Regions from separate parts of the Pseudoalteromonas sp. NZS71 genome, predicted to be linked through region 2. Evidence: predicted binding sites of a transcription regulator. Region 2 holds the regulator's gene; the other holds the start of a gene.
The links. Region 2 encodes FliA, which starts transcription of late flagellar genes. Its sites were predicted from a motif close to CTAAAGNTNNNNNNNNNNNNGCCGATA; they were not measured.
Positions count from the first base shown of each region.

Region 1 (11,626 bases), on a different contig from region 2:
ATTTTCTGCGAGTGCTTTGTTAAGTATTCGCCCTTCTTCATCTTGATGTGGCTCACATGCTTTACTAGGAACCCACTTAGCTATGAATGGCTGGTTATCTGGAGTAAGTAAATGCGCCAGTACATCGTAAAAAGGCTTAGATACAAAGTGTGCTATTTCGTTATCTCTATTAACAACAAGCCCTAAAATAGGGGTTTGTACCCGTCCTACCGAAAGTACATTACCAAATCCTGCTTTTTGACCCGCTAATGTATATGCACGCGTTAAATTCATACCAAATAGCCAATCAGCACGAGAGCGTGCTAAAGCAGATACACTTAACGGAATAAAGTCTCGATTAGAGCGCATATTACTCAATGATTTTTTTACTGCCGATAAGTTTAAATCACTAATGAGTAAACGTTGTGTACTCTGCTTTTTAGCCTGACTTATTTTAGCTTCTTCAATTACTTGATCGACTAATAGCTGGCCTTCACGGTCTGGATCGCCAGCGTGAATAAGTTGCGAAGCTTGTTTAATTAATTTTTTTAAAACAGTGAGCTGTTTACGTGTTTTGGTTTTAGCTTTTAGCTTCCATTGCTCAGGTATTATAGGCAAGTGTTCAAACTGCCACTTTTTAAAACGCTCATCATAGTCATCAGGTTCTGCTTGTTCTAGCAAATGCCCAATACACCACGATACACAATCGCCATTAGCGACTTCTATATAACCATCGTGTTTTTTATGTGGTTTTGGTAACGCATCAGCAATAGCGCGTCCAAGTGAAGGTTTTTCTGCAATGTAGAGTTTCATAGCTTGCTCACCACTGTTCATATAAACAGTAGTTTAGCACAACTATTTTAAAGGAGGGGCTTTTTTATAACCATTACTGGTTACAACTTTATTATTTTTGATCACTAAATAAATCAGCGGAAGATAGCACACCACTACAGTGCCTATATTAATTAAAGGTAAAAGCGTTTTATAGATCAGCGTACTATAAGATAAATCCCAAAGGTGGCGATCAACAACACGAAAAAGTTGTAAAATTGGTGCCATAATAACAACTAACTGACCTACCACACATTGCCATAAATAAACTTTATCTTTTAAACCTAGATATGCAATAAGTGCCATCCAAGCAATGTCATTAAACGCCCAAACAAGATACCTATATATATAAATATCTTTATCAAACTCTTTTAAAGAATCGAATATAAGTGCACCAAATAAAAAAAATGCTCCTGTTATACATACAAACCGTAATGCCAAAAAATCTTTACGTAAATAGAAAATAAAAATAGCCGGGATTAAAAATAAAACCCAGCTAAGTTCAAGAAAAAAGATTACTTTATCAACCCATAAAGGCATGGTTATTCTTTAGTCTTATCATCGTCTCCACCAGTTCCGTTGCCCGGCATATAACAATATTTATTTATTATTTTCATAAGTACTCCATTACAATTGTTAAGGAGTTTTACTTTAAGCTAAAAAATAAGCTTTGCCAAGCAGTACTACCTTACGTCGATAGGAGCTGACTCTTTTGCTTTACCTTGTAATATAGATATTTCTACTCGGCGATTCCTGCGGCGATCTTCATCTGTGTCATTCGGTACAAGTGGTCGTGTTTCAGCTCGACCAACCACCATCATTCGGGTTTTATCAAATCCTTGGACTTTTTGCAGTTCACTTGCAACGGCTACAGCACGCTTTGATGATAGGTCCCAATTATTAATATATAACTCATTCGATACCTGAAAATCATCTGTATGGCCAGATACTGTTATTTCACCGGGTACATCTTTTAACAGCACACCGATATCTTGAATTATAGGTTTAAACTTAGGTTGTAAAAATGCACTACCTGAAGGAAATGAACCATTCTCTCTAATGCGAATAATTATTTGCTGCCCTAAAGACTCAAGCTCAATTGCGCCATCGATTATTTGCTTTTCAAGCTGCTGCGCTATCTTTTTAACAAGCTCGTTAGTTTGCTCCTGATCGGCTGCTGAAGTTGCTTGCTCAGAAGATTCTTCTTGTGAGGTACTACGAGATTCGCCACCGCGTTTATCCCCGCGCTGTTCTTGCCTGCCGCCTGCTGAGCTTTCATCGCCAGCCTGAAACTCTAACATTTGTTGAGTCATTTCGACTGTTTGCTGCTGAATGGTTTCTATTGGGGTTGGCTCTGGTTTGCCTGGGGTAAACTCCATGGCAATAACAGAGGTACCTTTAGGGATGTCTTTTACTTCAATTTTATTCTGCACACCAAAAGCAAACTTCATAGAGCCCGCAATTTGTTTAAACTTAAGTACATCCATTTCTGAAAACGCGAGCAAGAGTACAAAAAAGCACATTAACAGTGACATTAAATCGGCAAACGTTCCCATCCATGCAGGTAGACCTGGCGGTGGGCATTTGCACTCTTGATCAGACATAATTACTCCTCGGTATCTACTTTGCGTTTAGATTCAGCTAAGTAATTTTTCAAAATACCTTCGATTACTTTTGGATTCTGACCATCTTGTATACCTAAAATAGCATCCAAAATTAAACGCTGATTCATCGCTTCCTCGTCTTTACGCAGTTCGAGTTTTACCTGAATAGGAATTGCCACAACATTGGCTAAAAACGCGCCATATAAAGTTGTTAATAGTGCTACTGCCATTGCCGGACCAATTGCCTTTGGGTCATCCATGTTAGACAACATTGCAACCAAACCAATTAGAGTACCAATCATACCCATTGCAGGCCCTATATCAGCTAACGACTTAAATAAACCCGCGCCCAATTCATGGCGAGTCGTGGTTAGAGAAATATCTTTTTGAAGTGTAGCGCGAACTACATCTGCGTCGTGGCCATCAACGAGCATATCGACGCCTTTGCGCATAAAGGGGTTTGGAATTTCAGCTTCTTCGAGTGCTAAAAAACCGCCTTTACGAGCTGAATCCGCAAGTTCTACTGCTTTTTCGATAAGTATTTCTGGCGTTTCGATTTTAAACATAAACGCTTTAGCAACAACTTTACCTATCCCCAAAAATTGCGACATGGTGAAGTTTGATAAAACAATAAAGAGTGAACCACCAAATACAATAACCACAGACGGGGTATTGTAAAACATAGCCATTTCACCGCTACTACTCATAAACATAGACATGACAATTAAGCCAATTGCGCCTAGGATCCCGATTATGGTTGCTAAATCCACATTTCCTCCAGAAGTTTCATGCTTAATGGCCTTATCATAAACTTTTATTATTAACTGCTTATCGGCAACATATTGAATTGCTTAAGCCATTTTTATAAATAAACATAAAAAGCAGCCTTTAGCACTATCTTAGATCAAGTTATAAGGGCTACCTAATTATCAATTGATTTATTAAACCAACAGACCGCTATTAAGGCTTTATTAATGCACTTGAAATATAATTTAACGTTATAAAGGTAAAAAACCAATATCATCCTTTGACCTAGTTTAGCATTCCCCCTAAAATTGACCCCTAAATTTATTATGTAAGCTGAAATAAAGATGGCGACTAAAAAACCTGAAAACTTAAGTTTCGAACAAGCACTAGAAGAATTATCTACAATCGTTAGTGACATGGAACAAGGTGACTTATCGCTTGAGCAATCGTTAAAGCAATTTGAGCGTGGAATTGCATTAGCAAGTGCTTCATCAGGGAAATTACAGCAAGCAGAACAAAAAGTATCAATTTTGATGGGGAATGGCGAAAAGTCAGTACTTACAAATTTTGATAATGATATGGAATAGCTGTGAGCATAAAAAATCATATTGAACGTGCTCAAAAAGATGTAGTAGCGACCTTACAACAGCATTTTAACCAGCCTCTCGATACAGAAGAAACGGTAAAGAACGCCACCCAGTATGGATTATTTAATGGCGGTAAAAGATTACGTCCATTTTTAGTTTATGCCACAGGTAAAATGCTCGGCGCAAACCATCAAGACTTAAACGTACTTGCTGCTGCAATTGAGTGTATTCATAGCTATTCGTTAGTCCATGATGACTTACCAGCAATGGACGACGACGACTTACGCCGCGGACGCCCTACTTGTCATATAGAGTTTGGCGAGGCAAATGCAATTTTAGCCGGTGATGCTCTTCAAACTCTTGCTTTTGAGCTTATTGCGAATCACAAATTTGAATGCTCATCGCAAACACAAGTAAAAATGATTGCTACACTTGCCCACGCATCAGGCCTTCAGGGTATGGTTGGCGGACAAGGCCTTGATATAGCAGCAACTGATAAAGTAATTACCGTACAAGAGCTTGAGCGAATACATAAGCTAAAAACCGGGGCTCTAATTAATTGCGCAATTACACTTGGTGCACTGTGCAGTGAAAAGGCTGATCAACAAACCTTAGAAAATTTAAGTGTTTTTGGGTATGCTATAGGGCTAGCATTTCAAGTACACGACGACATTTTAGATGTTGAAGGCGATACAGTTATTTTAGGAAAGCCACAAGGCTCCGATATTGCCGCGAATAAAGCGACATATCCGGCGTTATTAGGTATGCTAGGCGCTAAAGAAATGGCGCAGAATTTAATACAACAAGCCCATGAAGCGTTAGCAAATATAGATGCTGACACAACACTTCTTGCGTCGCTAGCAAATTACCTAATTGAGCGTGACCACTAATTTTTGCTCATACGTATTGCAATTAGCACTGACATTATTACTCAACATTAATTATTCGTAAAAGCTTTGAATTAATTAATGTTAGCGAAGGATATATATAAAACCATGACACTTGATAGTAGCAAGTATCCATTACTTAATTTGGTTGACGAGCCAGCCCAATTGCGTGACTTAGCGCAAGACAAACTCCCTGCATTTAGCAATGAGCTGCGCGATTATTTACTCAACTCAGTATCGCAAAGTAGCGGTCATCTAGCGTCTGGTTTAGGGACGGTTGAACTAACCGTTGCGCTGCATTATGTTTATAACACTCCAGACGATCGCCTAGTTTGGGATGTGGGTCATCAAGCTTATCCGCATAAAATTCTTACTGGTCGTCGCGAGCAAATGCACACTATTCGCCAAAAAGACGGTTTGCACCCTTTTCCTTTTCGCGATGAAAGCCAATACGATACGTTTAGCGTAGGCCATTCAAGCACCTCTATTTCGGCTGCTTTAGGTATGTCTATTGCTGCACAAAAAGAAGGTAAAGGTCGAAAGTCTGTAGCCATTATTGGTGACGGAGCTATAACCGCAGGCATGGCATTTGAAGCGATGAATCATTTAGGTGATGTAAAATCAGACATGCTTATTATTTTAAATGATAACGAAATGTCGATTTCTGAAAATGTTGGCGCATTAACAAATCACTTTGCTCGAATTTTATCAGGTAGCTTTTATACTAACATTCGTGAAGGTAGTAAAAAGTTACTCTCTGGTGTACCTCCTGTAAAACAACTTGCTAGTAAAATGGAAGAACATATAAAAGGTATGATGATTCCAGGGACATTTTTTGAAGAATTAGGCCTAAATTACATTGGTCCCATTGATGGTCACGATGTAAACATGTTGGTAGATACATTACGTAATATGCGTAATTTAAAAGGCCCACAGCTTTTACATATAAAAACGCAAAAAGGTAAGGGCTATAAACCGGCTGAAGCCGATCCTATTGGCTATCATGGTGTACCAAAATTCGATCCGAGCACAACTAGCCTACCTAAATCTAAACCTAGTGCTGCTACTTTTTCAAAAGTATTCGGCGATTGGTTATGTGATATGGCCGAACAAGACAGCAAGTTAATGGCTATCACGCCTGCAATGCGCGAAGGTTCAGGCATGGTACGTTTTTCTAAAGAGTTTCCAGATCAATACTTTGATGTGGCCATTGCTGAGCAGCATGCGGTTACTTTAGCTGCTGGCTTTGCCTGTGAAGGCTTAAAACCTGTTGTTGCTATTTACTCAAGCTTTTTACAACGTGCGTATGACCAATTAATACATGATGTTGCACTGCAAAACTTACCTGTATTATTTGCCATTGACCGCGCTGGTATTGTGGGAGCCGATGGTGAAACTCACCAAGGTGCGTACGATTTAAGCTTTATGCGCTGCATTCCAAATATGGTAATTATGGCACCAAGCGATACCAACGAGTGCCGTCAAATGCTGTACACCGGCTATAAAGCAAATTGCCCAGTTGCTGTTCGTTACCCTCGCGGTAGTGCAGGTACTGCAGACATTGAAAGCACTATGCAACTGCTTGAAATAGGTAAGGCAGATACAATTAAGAAAGGCAGTAAAATTGCCATTTTATCGTTCGGTACATTACTTGAAAATGCACAGCTTGCTGCAGATGAATTAGATGCAACGCTTGTTAATATGCGTTTTATTAAACCACTTGATACCGCACTTTTAAATGAGCTTGCAACTAGCCACGATGTAATTGTTACGCTTGAAGATAATGCGATTGCTGGCGGTGCCGGCTCTGCAGTTAACGAATTCTTAGCAACGCAAAAAGCTGATATTAATATCCTTAACTTAGGTATTCCTGATGAGTTTATTAAACACGGCACCCAAGATGAAATGCACGATGAAATGGGGTTAGGCGAGCAAGGAATATTAACCGCTATTAAAGCGTTTATTAATTAACTTCCTATACATCTAAAGTTGAGCATATTAAAAAAGGAGCCTAGGCTCCTTTTTTAATATCAAATATTGCTGATCAGCGCATCCACACTTTAATATCAGCTAGGCCATTGCTTTGTAAAATACCTAATTGTTGATCAACGTTAGAATTTTGTTCAAACTCAAATGCATCAAGCTGATCATCAAACGTAATATTTGCAACACCATCACCACCGCGCTTTTTAACTTGGTGTAGTGAAATATCTGCTAGGTTAATAGATGTCTCCCAGCTAATTACCTGCCCACCCAAAAGTGGTAATGGATAAAATGACCAACCAATTGATGCCGTGATATTAGTTGTTTTTCCATTTGGTAATTGGAATGAATTAGCCGCTATTACTTTACAAAGATCTGAAGCATAGCTGTCTATTTTATTGCATTTAAAATCACGTAATAATAGTAAAAACTCATCACCACTCCAACGTGCCACATAGTCAGAACCCTGCGTACGCGAATTTAATAATGCAGCCATTTGCTGTAAGCAGCTATCACCTGCAATTGGGCCATAGGCATCATTGATACGGCTGAAGTTATCAAAGTTAATAATTACCAGCACCAGTGACTTGCCTTGTGCCTGCAGCGATTGTGAATTACGTTGAAAGTGTTCAATATCTTTAGGGAGTTGATCAAACAAAAAGCGACGACTACGCAGCCCTGTTAACTCATCTGAGTGACTAACTAATTTAAGCTGTGAATTAACTTGGCCTAATTTATCATTAGCTTGACGAAGCTCTAAGGTACGCTCGGTGATCAAGCCCTCTAATGCTTCTTGTTTTCTACGCTCTTGCGCTCTAAACACCCAAAAAATAAGGTAGAAAAGCAAAATAAAGCCACTGGTAATTAAAAGCCTAAAGTAAATAGTTTCGTCAAAGCGCTCAGGCACTACAAAACCGTATTCTACTTCTTGCGCTTTAGTCCAGTCTTCACCTTGGCGCTTCGCTTCTAATTGAAACAAAAACGAGCCTGGAGGCAAGTTAGTATAAATAGCTTCACGTCGCGTATTAGCATAGCGCCAGTCACTATCTAAGCCACTTAGTTTATATCTAAATTCAATACTGTTTGGTGCATAATAATCAATAGCTGTGTAAGTTAGCGTTATATCACGCTCGTCTGTTTCTAATGATGGTTTTTTACCAAGCGCAGCGGTGGTTAAATGACGAAGTGGTGTTGTTATTGTTTCTATTGTTGGCTTTAATGCAAGCACACCAAATAGCTCTACATTTTTAGGTATTTCAACAACACCTTGTAAGCTTGGGTACCAAATAGAATTGCCGGTGTCTGCTACCGCATCATGCCCAAGTCCACTACAACATTGATTCGCTTTACCATCGAGTTGACGGTCAAAAGATGAAATCACTTCTTCAACTTTTAAGCTTTTTATCTCTGTTTTAAATTGCTCTACAGGCATTCTGTAAACACCTTTCATGGTGCTTACCCAAACATGTTTTAACTTTTCATCATATTCTAGGCTAAATATAGACCCATACGGTAAGCCATTAGCTGCATCGAGTTGACGCCACTGCCCTTGCGTACTTCTGTAAAAAAGCCCATCGTTAAGAGAGCCGATTAAAATACCCACGCCATCTATATGTAGCACACTCGTTACGTATGCACTTTCAAGTGTTGTTTGGTCACCAATTTTTTCAATGCCACGGTCTGTAAAGTAATATGCCCCTTTACTAGTACCAATCACACCAAAGTTTGTTTTATCCAATACGTAGGTAATAAACTTACTACCTAAAAAAGCGTTATATGCAAAAGGCGTTAAACCAGCATAATTTAATCGATATAAACCGCGTCCGGTACCAATCCAAAAACCGCCTTTACTAGAGCGACTTATTGCAAATACCGGGTTATCGCGAAGCGCTCGACCAGGGACGGTATAGAGTGTCTTGTTTTCAAAAACAAATAAGCCGCGCCCTGTGGCTATATATAATCGTTCACCATCGAATTGTAGATCGTGTACTGACGCGTATCCATATTTACTACTTGGAACTAAATTAATAAAACTTTTATCTAAATCGAAATAACCAATGCCGCTTTTGTTAGCAACCCACAGTTTTCCATCTGGAGCTTGGCTAATAGCCATAACAGACTCGGTCATATCTGAAACTGCTGAATGCCTTTCTACCCGCCCTTCATGGGCAAGCCATAAGCCTTCACTAAAACTTGCTAACCAAACGTTATTTTTATCATCTCTAAAAATATCAGCAAACCATATGCTTTGATCAAGTTGGCTTGGCTCTACCCATTGCCACTCACCGGTTTTATCTCTAAATAATAAACGTCCATAAGTCGAAACCCATAAGCCACCATCGGTATCACTCATAAACTTATATACGGCTGAGTTATTTGCATTAGGTAAAGGAAAAGGTCTTAGTTCGTCATCTAAATCTAAAAAGTATGCACCTAGCTCAGAGGCTATATACAAATTACCGTTTAAGAATGATAAATCGTGCACTATGGTTTGCGCTAAGCGCTCTGGTAACGATATTTTAGCGGTAAGCTCTAAACGTAGTTTAGAGAAATCTGATGAGTTTTTAGTAAGGCGTAATAAATGACGATCATTAACCAGCCAAATACCTTCAGGAGAGAGTGCCATTTGGCTAACAGAGCCAACAATTTGGGTAATTACGGTAGCATTAACAATAGGTAGGGGGCCATTTACTTGAGTGCGTAAATCAACTTGCCCTCTATCTACATAGTATAAACCATTAGCCGCAATCCATATGCTGCCTTTAGAGTCCTCAAGAATATCTCTTACTGGACCTTTAATATTAAACTCTTGTGCTGCAAATGTGGCAGGATTAATAACTACCAAGCCACTTTTAGTACCTACCCACAATAAGCCACTAGAATCGACTAAAAGTTTATTAATACCATTACTAGGCAAGAACGGGCTATTTTGCGTGTTGTAGTTTGTAAATGTTGTGCCATCAAAACGGCTTAAGCCAAACTGAGTACCAAGCCACATATAGCCTTGCTGGTCTTGTACTACGCTTTTAAGTGATTGCGAAGGTAGACCATCTTTTATATTCCATTGCTTAACTACGTAATCACTAATTGAAGCCCAACTTGGTGTCGCGCACAACATCAGTACACAAACCAGTAAAAATCGCATCATATTGCTGCCACCTAGTTAAACAAATCAAATATAAAAAATTAAAAGGGTAGTAAACCCACTTTTATTAGCGCCTGTAAGCATATAAGCGAAAAAACGCCCGCAAGTATATCATCGGCCATAATACCTAAACCACCATGTACTCGTTTGTCTAGCATACGGATTGGGCCAGGTTTTGCTATATCAAAAAAGCGAAATAACAAAAAACCAACGAGTAATGTTTGCCAGCTAAGTGCTGCACCAATCATTGTAATGTAATAACCTGCCACTTCATCCCATACAATAGCAGGATGGTCGTGCACGCCTAAATCATCAGCCGTTTTACCACAGGCCCATATACCAAATATACTGATCACTACGGCAAACACAATTTGCAACCATAGCGGATAATACATAGTCATAAAAATGAATGGCAGTGCAGCAAAAGTGCCAAATGTACCAGGTGCTTTAGGGGCTAACCCAGTACCAAAACCCAAACCAAAAAACTGATGTGGGCGCTTTAAATTAAACTTTCGGTTTTTGTTCAAACCAGCTCCTTTGCAAAATGCTCAAAACCTTGCTGCTTAAAATCAAACTTCTCACCGTTGTGTAAAAGTTCAATTTGACCATCGCCACTTTTAATTTGGCCTATGCATGTTGCATCTACACCATATTGACGCAGTTTTATATCTAGCATACTTTTATTGCTATCAGGTACAGTAAAAATTAATTCGTAATCATCACCGTAACTTAGAATAAATGGCAACTGCTGATTAAAATCAAGGCTTGCTTGCATTGCATCTGAAGTCGGAATACTTTCAATATTCACAACTGCATTTACTTGCGACATATCAAGTATATGACTTAAATCAGCGATTAAACCATCTGATACATCAATAGCCGATGATGCAAGGCCTCGCAATACCTGCCCAGCAGCAACACGCGGTGTTGGAAAGTCAAAGCGCTTATTTAAGTACTTTAAATGCTCTGGCTCAATACTTATACCTTGTTTGCGAGACTCAATTGCAAGTCCAGCGTCACCTAGCGGACCTGTAACATAAATCCAATCACCCACTTTCGCACCACTACGGCGAAGTGCAGTACCTTCTGGTACAGTCCCTTTTGCACAAATAGTGATAGTTAATGGACCTTGCGTAGTATCGCCACCTATAATTTGCACATTAAAGTATTCTGCAATTTCATGCATGCCTTCAGTAAACTCTTCAATCCACTGTGGGTCAATACTTGGCAAGGTTAACGCAACTGAAACCCATGTTGGCTCAGCGCCCATTGCCGCTAAGTCACTTAAATTAACAGCAAGCGCTCTGTGACCTAATGCACGAGGGGAAATATCATCAAAAAAGTGTACGCCAGCAACAAGAGTATCTGTTGTAACGGCAAGTTGGCAGTTTTTTGGAACGGTTACTAAAGCGCAATCATCCCCTATACCTAGGTTTACATCACGACGGGTGATCCCGCGACCTTTAAAGTAGCGGTTAATTAATTCAAATTCCTTCATACACAAAAAAGCCGGCCTATGCCGGCTCCCCTCTTTAACGGTTTACTTACTTGCGTAAATGCTTAACAGCTTTATCAAGTACACCGTTTACAAATTTATGGCTGTCTTCAGCGCCAAATATTTTGGCCAGCTCAATACCTTCGTTGATAGCAACTTTATAAGGTACATCTTCACGGAACTTAAGCTCATAGCTGCTTAAACGTAAAATTGCGCGCTCAACCATATCTAAGTCATTAAACGGACGTGTTAAATGTGGTGATACAGCTTCGTCTAGTTGCTTATAATTTACAGCAACACCCGTCGCTAAATCTTTAAAGTATTCAACATCAATTTTAGTAACGTCTGTTTCGATCAACATTTGTTGT
Region 1 covers NZ_JADYWS010000011.1:6,060-17,685, forward strand. The annotation lists gene I6E85_RS08940 (DNA topoisomerase III) at 1-792, opposite strand, end outside; gene I6E85_RS08945 (hypothetical protein) at 835-1,350, opposite strand; gene I6E85_RS08950 (flagellar motor protein MotB) at 1,494-2,414, opposite strand; gene pomA (flagellar motor protein PomA) at 2,417-3,184, opposite strand; gene I6E85_RS08960 (exodeoxyribonuclease VII small subunit) at 3,506-3,748, shown strand; gene ispA ((2E,6E)-farnesyl diphosphate synthase) at 3,751-4,638, shown strand; gene dxs (1-deoxy-D-xylulose-5-phosphate synthase) at 4,744-6,606, shown strand; gene I6E85_RS08975 (ligand-binding sensor domain-containing diguanylate cyclase) at 6,680-9,766, opposite strand; gene I6E85_RS08980 (phosphatidylglycerophosphatase A) at 9,805-10,290, opposite strand; gene thiL (thiamine-phosphate kinase) at 10,287-11,261, opposite strand; gene nusB (transcription antitermination factor NusB) at 11,308-11,626, opposite strand, start outside.
Region 1: a site for FliA is predicted at 3,244-3,270, ahead of pomA (flagellar motor protein PomA). Genes of this name have one in related genera too.

Region 2 (11,626 bases):
TTACCCCGTAATGGTCATTACTACTGACGGCTATCTAAGCCTTTCTCTAATAATATATTTAAATTATCTACATCTATTAAAGCACACATTTTTTCTTTTATAACACCAGCAAGCCATGGGCGCTTACTTTTATTTGTACGCCATTTTACATCTTCTTTACTCAATGTAATGTTATTTATCAACTTTTCAGCTAATAAGCCCCACTGGCTATCACCTAAGGTAATTAAATACTGATAATCTAAAGACGCCTCTAATTTATCATCATACTTTTCTGGCATTACCCAACGAGCAGTATCAACAACATTAAGCTTTTCTTCTCTGTTGAGCATAACGCCTTTAAACCACTTTGGCTTACCAAATAAATGATTTACTTCACCTAGTTGATGTATACCGCCTAATGCTTTTAATGGCACAGCCAATGTTAAACCAGCAACTTCAAAAAATAATGCCTGAAATTCACCATCAAAATAGTCAGATTGGCTAGTGGTTATAATCTGTGGTTCTGGTTCTTCTGTAATCGTACTTATCGGCTCTATTACTTCATCGTCAATGGCTTTATTAACTTTTTCGGCTTCAAAAATAGGTTCAACTATTGGCTTAATTTCAGAATTAAGTAAGTCTTGATCAAATATTTTTTCTGCCGCTTTTATCTGTTCTTTTGGTTTTAAATGAATATGTTCTTGCTGCGAGTCATGTGGCATTTGCTCAAGTAATTTTGCGACTGGCTCAAGGTTATCTACAGGCTCGTCTTCACATAACAAAGCCCCTAGGTATTGTTTCATTACTTTTTCATTAGCAAATAATTGCTTACTCATTCATTAACCTTGTTCAATTAAATATTCTAGCAGTGCTTTATATGCGTATACACCACGCGAACGAGGACAATACTCTACAGGCACTTTTTGCGCAAAGCTTGCATCTCTAAATTTAGTATCTACCGGTATCACACCTGGCCAGACTTTATCACCATACGTACTTTGCAGTGTTTTATATGCTTCTAACGATGCTTTAGTACGTTTATCATACATAGTAGGGATTATAGTATATTGATAATCTTTCGCTTGAGAGGTTTGCATTAATTCCATAGTGCGCATCATTCTATCAAGCCCTTTCAGTGCTAAAAATTCCGTTTGCACTGGCACTAAAATTCGCTCACTTGCTGCAAGCGCATTAACCATTAACACCCCTAAAACTGGGGGGCAATCTAAAATGGCATAATCGTAATGTTCACTGATTTTTGCAAGCGCTTTTTTTAGTATTAATCCCATACCTGTTTTATTACCCATGCTTCTATCAAGCGTGGCTATCGCCATTGTTGCGGGTAAAATATCTAGGTTTTCAAGTGTTGATGGGCATAAAGCTTGAAGTATCTCTTCACTTTGCATGCTCGTGCCACGCGCAAAAATATCATATACGCTGGCTTCCAAATCTTCTGAGTCAATGCCAAAGTAATAAGTGAGTGATGCATGAGGGTCTGTATCAATAAGCAACACACGCTTACCCTGCAAAGCTAAAATACCAGCAAGGCTCACTGCTGTTGTTGTTTTACCAACACCACCTTTTTGATTTGCGACAGTCCAAATCTTCACATTACATCCTAATTACTGTTCATTGCGCGTTGTTATGCGAATACCACCATGAGGCAAACGAATTATTTTTATTGTATCGTCATCTGAAGGGAGCTCAATTTCAGGCTCTGCCACTACTGGCTTGACGGCCTGTTCATCACCTTTAATGTCTTGTATTGGCGGTAAACCATACTTAGAAAGTGCAATAACAACTTTACGATTTTCTGCTCGCCCTTGTTCTGTATCGTTACTTACAAAAGGTGAATATTGACCATAACCTTCTATCGCCATTCTGGCAGAATTAATACCTAATGCTTCCAACTCTACTAAAATAGATGTTGCTCTAGCAACCGAGAGTTCCCAATTTGAGCGAAATATTTCATTGCGAATACTTTCATCATCAGTATAGCCACGCACCCTAATATAGTTATCTACTGGAGCAATAATATCTTTAACAATTTTGACGACTTGCTTTGCCCTAGAGTGTGCAACTGAGCTACCACTTGAAAATAACATACCTGAGCTTAGCTCTATAATCAGCCAATCTTGATTAAGCTCTAAACTGGCTTCTCCATCACGAATTTCATCAATAAGCGCTGACTGCAGCTTAGCAAGTAAGCTATCGAGTGGTTTTCCTAAATATTTTTGTTGTATGTTACTTGTATCACTTTGACCGTCGAGTAACTCTGGACCTTGTTCTTCTTTTAAAATACTTTCACCATAAAGAACTTCTTGTTCAGGTGTCACTCTATCAGTCAATATTCCATTACCATTGACGCCCTCACCTTGCTGGGAGTGCTGGCGGGCAGATTTATCAAAAACGTGTTCAAGGGAGTCTGACAATATTTGAAATTGTTCTTCTTTGTTGATCGCTATCGCATACAGCACCACAAAAAAAGCAAACATAATGGTCATGTAATCGGCATACGATACAAGCCAACGCTCTGTATGTTGACTTTTAGGAGCAGAGTGACGCAGTCGTCGGCGTAGCATGTTATTCGTCCACTAAATTAGGACGCTCTACACGATAGGCTTCAAGCTTTAATTCTATATTTACTGGGCTTTCACCAACGCTTATTGCAATCACACCTTCGGCAAGCATTTCATGGTAAAGCATTTTTTGCTCTACACGCTGTTTTAACTTATTTGCCATAGGTAAAAACAATAAATTAGCTAAACCAACACCATAAATGGTCGCAATAAATGCCGTTGCAACTCCTGCACCAAGCATTTGTGGATCGGTAATAAACGACATTGCCTGTATTAAACCAAGCACAGCACCTAAAATACCAATGGTAGGACTGTAGCCCCCCATCGCTTCATAAACACGTGCGGCTTCAAGCAAGCGATCGCGTTCTAGCAGTAAATCAATTTCAAGCGTGTCACGTAGTTTTTGCTCTGAGCAGCCATCTACAAGCAAGCTTAAACCTTTTGCTGCATATGCATCTGGGTGAGCTAGCGCTTCGTTTTCAAGCGCTAAGTAACCTTCTTGACGTGCCTTATGAGACCACCGCTTAACTTGCTCTATTGCATCTTCAATATCATATTGTGGCGCAACAAAAACCCAAGAGCTCATATTTAGCATTTTTTTAAAGGTACTTGCTGATGTTTGCAACATAACAGCACCAAGCGTGCCGCCTAATACAATAATAAGGGCAGGACCATTAAATAAAGCAGAAACAACGCCGCCTTCTAAAGAGTAACCTAGACCTATTGCACCAAGTGCTACAAATAGTCCAAATATTGAGAGTTTATCCACAACCTACCTCTCTCTTGATACGTGCTGCAACATCGCTTAATGCTAAACTTTCACTCGAAAGCCCCGCATTAGCAATGGCTTGAGGCATTCCATAAACAACACAGCTTTTTTCATCCTGTGCCCAAATGGTTGCACCCGTTTGTTTTAACATTCTTGCACCGTCACGTCCATCAGCGCCCATGCCTGTTAAAACGATAGCAAGCACATCGCCTTGATACGTTTTTGCTGCACTGGCAAAAGTTACATCTACACTCGGTTTATAACTTATTCTCTCGCTATGATCTTCAAATACGCGCAGAGTTCTATTTGCACCACGCCCTTCTACCATCATCTGCTGTCCGCCAGGCGCTAGATAAGCAGTTCCTGGTTGTAAGCGGTCACCTTGTTGCGCTTCTTTCACTTTTATTTGGCACAGACCATTTAAACGTGCCGCAAATGCAGGTGTAAAAGCAGCTGGCATATGCTGAATAAGCAAAATAGGATGAGGGAAATTAGCAGGCAATTGAGTTAATATAGTTTGTAGTGCAACAGGGCCACCTGTAGAAGTGCCAATAGCCACAAGCTGGTATTGCTTTCCACTTGCTCGCATTGAGGCAATATTTGAACCTGACGATGTTGTAGGGGCTGCTCTTTGAAAGCTTCTATCGGGTTGTTTTATCGAAGGCGTTAGTGTGTTTGTTCTTTGCGAAAGTGAGCTTGTTATCGGTTTAGTTGATATTACTGGCTTAGGTGGTGTTGCAGCTTTAAACGTTCGCGGTAAACGTCTTCGCCCTATATCTTTCACTTTATTTTGTAAAAGCTTTATAGCGTCTTCATTATTGCGAGCGATGTCTTCAAATTTTTTCGGTAAAAAATCCATTGCTCCAGCATCTAGCGCATCAAACGTTGCTGTTGCGCCATCACGTGTTAGTGATGAAAACATTAAGATCGGGGTTGGATTACTCGCCATTATCTCTTTAACTGCGCTAATACCATCAAGCACAGGCATTTCTACATCCATAGTGATCATATCTGGACGTAGCTGAGCTGCTTTTTCAACAGCTTCTCTGCCATTCACAGCAAAGCCTATAACTTGTATGTCGCTATCTTGCTCAAGAATTTCGCTTACCCTGCGGCGAAAAAAGCTTGAATCATCAACAACTAAAACTTTAACGGCCATTTAGCTCTCTTATTAAATTTATGCGTAGGTATATATTAAATATATACCTACTTTATTATTAGCCTGCGTAATGTTTTAACATGTTTGGAACGTCTAAAATCAGTGCAATGCCACCATCTGAAGTAATTGTAGCGCCTGCCATACCTGGGGTACCTTGTAGTAACGCATCAAGTGGTTTAATTACAACTTCTTCTTGGCCAATTAATGAGTCAACAACAAAACCAATTTGCTGCGTACCAATTTGCACAATAACTACATGGCCTTTTGCTTTTCGCTGTGAACGATCTGAGCCTTTAACTAACCAGTGCTCGAGGTAGAATAACGGTATTGCCTTTTTACGCACAATAATTGTTAATTGCCCATCAACCACATTTGTTTTCGTTAAATCTAAGTTGAATATTTCACTAACACCTGCAAGTGGTAACGCAAATGTTTGTGCGCCAACAATTACCATTAAGGTCGGTAATATGGCTAAGGTAAGTGGTACTTTTATCTCTAAAATAGTACCTACACCTAACTCAGATTGAATACTTACAGAGCCGTTTAATTGGGTGATTTTAGTTTTCACCACATCCATTCCAACACCACGACCTGAAATATCAGATATCTCTTCTTTTGTAGAAAAGCCAGGTGCAAAAATTAGGTTGTATGCTTCAGTGTCAGAAAGTCGACTCGCTTGATCGTGGTCGAGCACGCCTTTACTAATTGCTATTTTTTTCAGTTTCTCAGCATCCATACCAGCGCCATCATCTTTAATGGTCAACAAAATATGGTCGCCTTCCTGAGACGCTGATAAAGTAACATTACCTGTTCTAGGCTTACCGGCAGCCTCACGAACAGCTGGCATTTCAATACCGTGGTCAACTGAGTTTCGAACTAAATGCACAAGCGGATCGGCTAGTGCTTCCACTAAGTTTTTATCTAAATCGGTTTCTTCACCTACAAGTTGTAAGTCAATGTCTTTGTTTAAGCTGCGTGCTAAATCGCGTACTACGCGAGGGAAACGACCAAATACCTTTTTAATTGGTTGCATTCGCGTTTGCATAACCGCGCCTTGAATATCAGCAGTCACTACATCTAAGTTAGAGATTGCTTTACCCATTGCTTCACTGTCTGAATTGGTCGCTAAACTAACCAAACGATTTCGCACAAGTACTAACTCACCAACCATATTCATAATTTGGTCAAGTCGTTTTGTATCTACGCGAACTGTCGTCTCTGCTGCTGGTGGCGCTGATTTTTTAGGCGTTGCTGGCGCTGCTTTAGCAACCGGTTTTTCTACCGGTTTAGAAACGGGTGCTTTTACAGGTTCTGGTTTTTTTACAGGCACACTCGCTTTTGCAGTTGGTTTAGCTGGGATATTGGGCTGTTTCACAGCTGGAGTGCTTTCTATTGATTTAGGTGCAGTGCCTTTACCATGAAGTTCATCAAGAAGCGCTTCAAATTCATCATCACTAATTTCATCATCTGATGAATTAGCAGTATTTGACGCTGGTTTAGCTGGTTCTACAGGTGCTTTAACTGCACTACTTTGCTCAGGTGCTTTACTCGCAACCTCACCAAAACTGCCAACTCCATGTAACTCGTCTAATAAGCTGTCAAATTCATCATCAGTAATATCACCATTAAAATCACTACTACTTGCTACTGGCTTTTCAACTGCAGGACCTTGTCCTTTACCGTGTAGTTCATCAAGTAAGTTTTCAAATTCATCTTCAGTGATTTCGTTTATTTCAGCATCACTAACCGAAGGAGTTCCGCTAAACATTTCATCAAATGCAAATGGATCTTCCTCATCAGCTATTGGCGTATCAACTACTTCATCAAGAGGTTGTTCAACGTCAGTTTCTGAAGCGACTCCGTTAAGCTCGGCTTCTGTTGGAGGTAGGCCCAAAATATGGAGGGTTTGAAGTAACTCAGGATCTGCTGGTTCTGGCTTATCCCTATTTTGGATAGTCGCGAACATTTCATTAATGGTGTCGAGCGCTTGTAAAATAACATCCATTAACTCTGAATTGACCGTTCGCACGCCTTGACGTAGTAAATCAAATACGTTTTCAGCGCCGTGGCAAGCATCAACAAGTTCTGTCATAGCTAAAAAGCCTGCACCACCTTTTACAGTGTGAAAGCCTCTAAATATGGCATTTAGTAACTCGGTATCTTCTGGATTATTTTCCAGTTCAACTAACTGTTCAGATAAAAGCTCTAGGATTTCTCCTGCCTCTACAAGAAAGTCTTGTAAAATATCTTCATCGACTTCAAACATGCAGTTACTCTCCTCTTAGAAGCCCAAACTTGATAAAAGATCATCGACTTCATCTTGATCAGACACAACATCATTACGCGATTCTTTATCAATAATAGGGCCTTCAGGACCTGCTAAAGTTTGTGTGGCAACTGGTTCTTTTATTTTTTGTTGTTCTACTTTATTCGCTGTGTTGTCACTGTCATCTTGTTCAGCAAACGCTGTTAAAAGATGAAGTAAGCTTTCTTCTACTTCTCTAACAAGTTCTATAACACGGCGAATAACTTGACCTGTTAAGTCTTGATAGTCTTGAGCCATTAGTACATTTGTCATTAAGCTTTGAAGCTCATCCGTTTTATGATGAGAGTTATTCATAAACTTATCGATACTATGGCAAAGTTGTTTAAACTCACCAAGCTCAATCTCCCGGCTCATTAAACGATCCCATGTCGGTTTGATATGAGATATTTCATCTGCAAGTTGCTGAGCTATAGGTAAACTAGCCTCAACAGCATCCATTGTTTTATTAGCCGCATTTTCTGTCATTTCTATAACATAATTAAGCCGCTTTTTAGCATCTGGAATCGCATCTGTCGTTATGTTAGTTAAGCGAGTATCAAGCTCAAAGCTTTTAAGTGCTTCGTGCAGTTGACGAGTCAACTTCCCAACTTCAGCAAATAATTTAGACTGCTCTTGCGAAGCTGTCTCTAAAATCAACTGATTAGCTTTATCTTGCTCATCGTTTTCTAAATAAATGACGAGTTGACGAGCTTGTTCTAACGTTATTTGAGGCGCAGCTGGTGCTGACATAAGCCTCTCCCCCATCATTAGCCTAAGCGTTCAAATACTTTTTCTAATTTAGTTTTTAATGTTCCAGCCGTAAATGGCTTAACAATATAACCATTAACGCCAGCTTGCGCTGCAGCTATTATTTGTTCTTTTTTAGCTTCTGCCGTTACCATCAGTACAGGGATATGTTTTAACTTATCATCTGCACGAATTGCTCTTAAAAGGTCAATACCTTGCATTCCCGGCATATTCCAATCTGTAACCACAAAATCAAACACTTGATTTTGTAACATAGGCAAAGCTGTAGACCCGTCATCAGCTTCTTGAACGTTAGTGAAACCTAAGTCACGTAATAGGTTTTTTATAATTCGTCTCATCGTTGAAAAATCATCAACTACAAGAATTTTCATGTTTTTATCCAAAACATCCCCCAGTGAGGTATTAACCTTAGTTTACTTACTACTAGTTTATCCAGTCATTGATTTTAGCTTTAAGCTTAATCATCGCCTGACCATGTATCTGACTTACACGCGATTCGCTTACATCGAGTATATGTCCTATTTCTTTTAAATTCATTTCATCGTTATAGTATAAAGAAAGTACCATCGCATCACGCTCTGGTAATGACTTTATTGCATTTAGCAAAGACTCATTAAACCGATCATTTTTAACATTATTAAAAGGTTTGTCTAGCGCTAAATCTTGGCCTACGGGAGTAATAACATCCTCATCTACACCAAGGTCTTCTATGCCTAATACTTTACTGGTATTAACATCATTTAAAATATGATGGTACTCATTGAGTGAAATTTCAAGTTTTTCAGCAACTTCTGTATCTGTTGGTTCGCGATTCAGACTGCTTTCGAGCCCAGTAATTGCCTCTGCAACTTGTCGGCTTTTACGGTGTACTGAACGAGGAGCCCAATCACCACGGCGCATTTCATCAAGCATAGCCCCGCGAATACGAATACCGGCAAAGGTTTCAAAGCTTGCGCCTTTTGTTGCATCAAAGTTTTTTGAAGCTTCTATTAAACCTATCATTCCTGATTGAATTAAATCATCAAGCTGAACGCTAGGTGGTAATCGAGCAATTAGATGACATGCCACTTTTTTGACAAGTGATGCATGTTTCTCAACAATCACATTTAAGTTTTGTGTTGATTGATATCCCATAGCTCTATTCACCAATGTTGTCATAATTAGCCGTTTACTAGTTTCTCAATGAAAAACTCTAAATGCCCAGATGGTTGATTTGGTATTGGCCATTTAACTGCTTTTGTCGCCAGCGCTTTAAACGCGAGAGCGGCTGGCGAACTTGGAAAGAGCTCAACAATCACCTTTTGGCGACGTGTTGCTTTGCGCATATTTTCGTCATAAGGAACCGTTGCTACTAGCTCCATTGAAACATCTAAAAAGCGATCGGTAACTTTAGATAGTTTTGCAAATAATTCAGTGCCTTCACGCATACTGCGGACCATATTGGCAACAATTTTGAACTTATAAACACCGTGCTCGCGGCTTAATACTTTAATAAGTGCGTAAGCATCGGTTATTGATGTTGGTTCATCGCACACTACAACCATTACATCTTGTGCTGCTCGTGAGAAGCTTAGCACCATGTCTGAAATACCAGCGGCTGTATCTACAATTAAAATATCAAATTCGGTATTCAATTCGCTAAATGCACGAATTAGCCCGGCATGCTCAGATGGCGATAGTTCAACCATACTTTGCGAGCCCGATGTAGCGGGTACAATTTTAATACCAGCAGGGCCTTCAACTAAAATCTCGTCAAGCTCACATTCACCTGACAAAACGTGTGATAAATTGCGCTCTACACGTAAACCAAGCATCACATCACAGTTTGCTAAACCTAAGTCAGCATCCAGCACTAATACTCTATTACCTTGTTGCCCTAGTGCAATAGCGGTATTTAGAGAAACATTTGTTTTCCCTACCCCACCTTTACCACCGGTTACAGCGATAACTTTTACGCCGTTGTTATTGTTTTGACTCATTTTGCGCAGGCCGCTTGCTTGATCTAATACTGTGTTAATCATACATCCCTACTGTACTTGGCGCCACTGCTTGGTGCCTTGAATGTTGTGCTTTTGTTCTTTTTAAATATAATTGCTCAGCCTTTTTCACTAGTTTCTCAGCATTTGCAACACGAATATCTTCTGGCACTCGTTGACCGTTAGTAAGATACCCTATTGGGAGGCGATTTTGAATCGCAATACTAATAATCTCACCCAAACTTAATGATTCATCTAACTTAGTGAAAATACAACCACTTAACTGTACTTTTTTAAAGTGACGTACTGTTTCTTGTAATACATTAATTTGTGCCGTCGCGCTTAGTACTAAGTAGCTGCGAATATCCACACGTTGGTTACGCATTAACGTGTTTAACTGCTCAGTCAAACGTAAATCTCGCTGACTCATACCTGCTGTATCAATTAATACTAGACGTTTATTTCGTAAATGATATAAAACTTCAGCTAATTCATTAGCATCTTTAACTTGCTTTACACCACAACCAATAATACGGCCGTAAGTAGCAAGCTGTTCATAAGCACCAATTCTGTATGTATCAGTGGTTATTAAGGCCACTTTATCAGCGCCATATTTTTGTGCACCTAACGCTGCAAGCTTAGCAACTGTTGTTGTTTTACCAACACCTGTTGGACCCACTAACGCATATACACCACCTTGGCGAAGTATTTCATTATTGGTTGTTTGCATTTGATCTTCGACCATCGTTAACAACGCTTTCCAGCCTTGCTTACGAGATACATCATCAGGTACAAAACATGCCATTTGTTGCGCTACTTCTTTATCAATACCCATACCGACTAAGCGGTCAACCATGCAAGCGCGTGTTGGATCGCGACGCGCCATATCTTGCTGCATTAAGCCTGATACTTGATGCTCAAGTAATTGACGAATTGCGTTCATTTCTTCACGCATTGTTGTCATTTCTTCGCTTTCATTATTGGGTGTTTGTTGGCGAGCAGTTACTGGACTATCTAAATCATCAAAGTCGCTGTCTAAATCATCAAAACCTAAGCTATCCGCTTGAGTTTGTGGACGAACTGGCGCTGCATTTTCAGGTGCAAACATATTTTTAGTACGCTGTTCCATAACTGGTTCTTGATAGTTATCGGTAGTATCAATACCTGATTGTGAAAACATTGATGCAAGCTCAGGAGAACGAGGACGCGGTGATTGACGCTCTAATAAAGCCTGTAGGCTGTCAGCCACTTTTGCTTGCGGCTCTGGTTTGGCACGCTGAGGCTCTGGTTTTACAAAATTATGCATGCTTTGCTGTGGTGCTTGAGCGCGCGGTTCTGCAGTACGTTGTGGTTGCGCTGCTACTTTAGGGGCTGCTTTGTCATAATCAACTGCCGCTACAATTTCTACACCGTTAGCCAGCTTCTTATTTGACATAATAACCGCATCAACACCTAACTCATCTTTAACTTCTTTAAGTGCTGTGCGCATATCTTTAGCAAAAAAACGTTTAATTTTCATGATTCAACCCCTGTTAAAATCTTATTGTTGGCCTACAGAGCTAACAATCTTGATCTGTCTTTCGTCTGGTACCTCTTGATAAGACATCACTCTCAATCCTGGAATGGTGTACTTAACAAAACGAGATAACACAGTGCGTAACATTCCTGACGTTAGCAATATAGAAGGTTCACCGGCCATTTCTTGATTTTGATGCGCTTGTGTCAATGACACTTGAAGTCGCTCTGCAAGTCCAGGCTCAATACCGGCACCTTCATCGCCTGCATTTTGTAATGACTGATGCAACATCTGTTCCAACTCAGGTGCCAAGGTTATGACAGGGATTTCTGATGACATACCAACCGCATCTTGAACAATTAACCTACGCAGAGAAATACGCACTGCAGCCGTTAATACATCAGGGTCTTGGCTACGCGGGCCATACTCAACAAGGGTTTGAACAATTGAGCGCATATCGCGAATAGCTACACCTTCATTCAATAAATTTTGCAGTACTTTTACAATTGCAGTTAATGGCAACACATCTGGTACTAGCCCTTCTACTAAGCGAGGGTGGCTTTTAGCGAGCATAT
Region 2 covers NZ_JADYWS010000002.1:204,434-216,059, reverse strand. The annotation lists gene I6E85_RS02080 (chemotaxis protein CheW) at 21-815, opposite strand; gene I6E85_RS02075 (ParA family protein) at 819-1,589, opposite strand; gene I6E85_RS02070 (flagellar motor protein MotB) at 1,602-2,561, opposite strand; gene I6E85_RS02065 (flagellar motor protein) at 2,563-3,327, opposite strand; gene I6E85_RS02060 (chemotaxis response regulator protein-glutamate methylesterase) at 3,320-4,486, opposite strand; gene I6E85_RS02055 (chemotaxis protein CheA) at 4,545-6,752, opposite strand; gene I6E85_RS02050 (protein phosphatase CheZ) at 6,768-7,541, opposite strand; gene cheY (chemotaxis response regulator CheY) at 7,559-7,942, opposite strand; gene I6E85_RS02040 (RNA polymerase sigma factor FliA) at 7,983-8,693, opposite strand; gene I6E85_RS02035 (MinD/ParA family protein) at 8,720-9,580, opposite strand; gene flhF (flagellar biosynthesis protein FlhF) at 9,573-11,054, opposite strand; gene flhA (flagellar biosynthesis protein FlhA) at 11,076-11,626, opposite strand, start outside.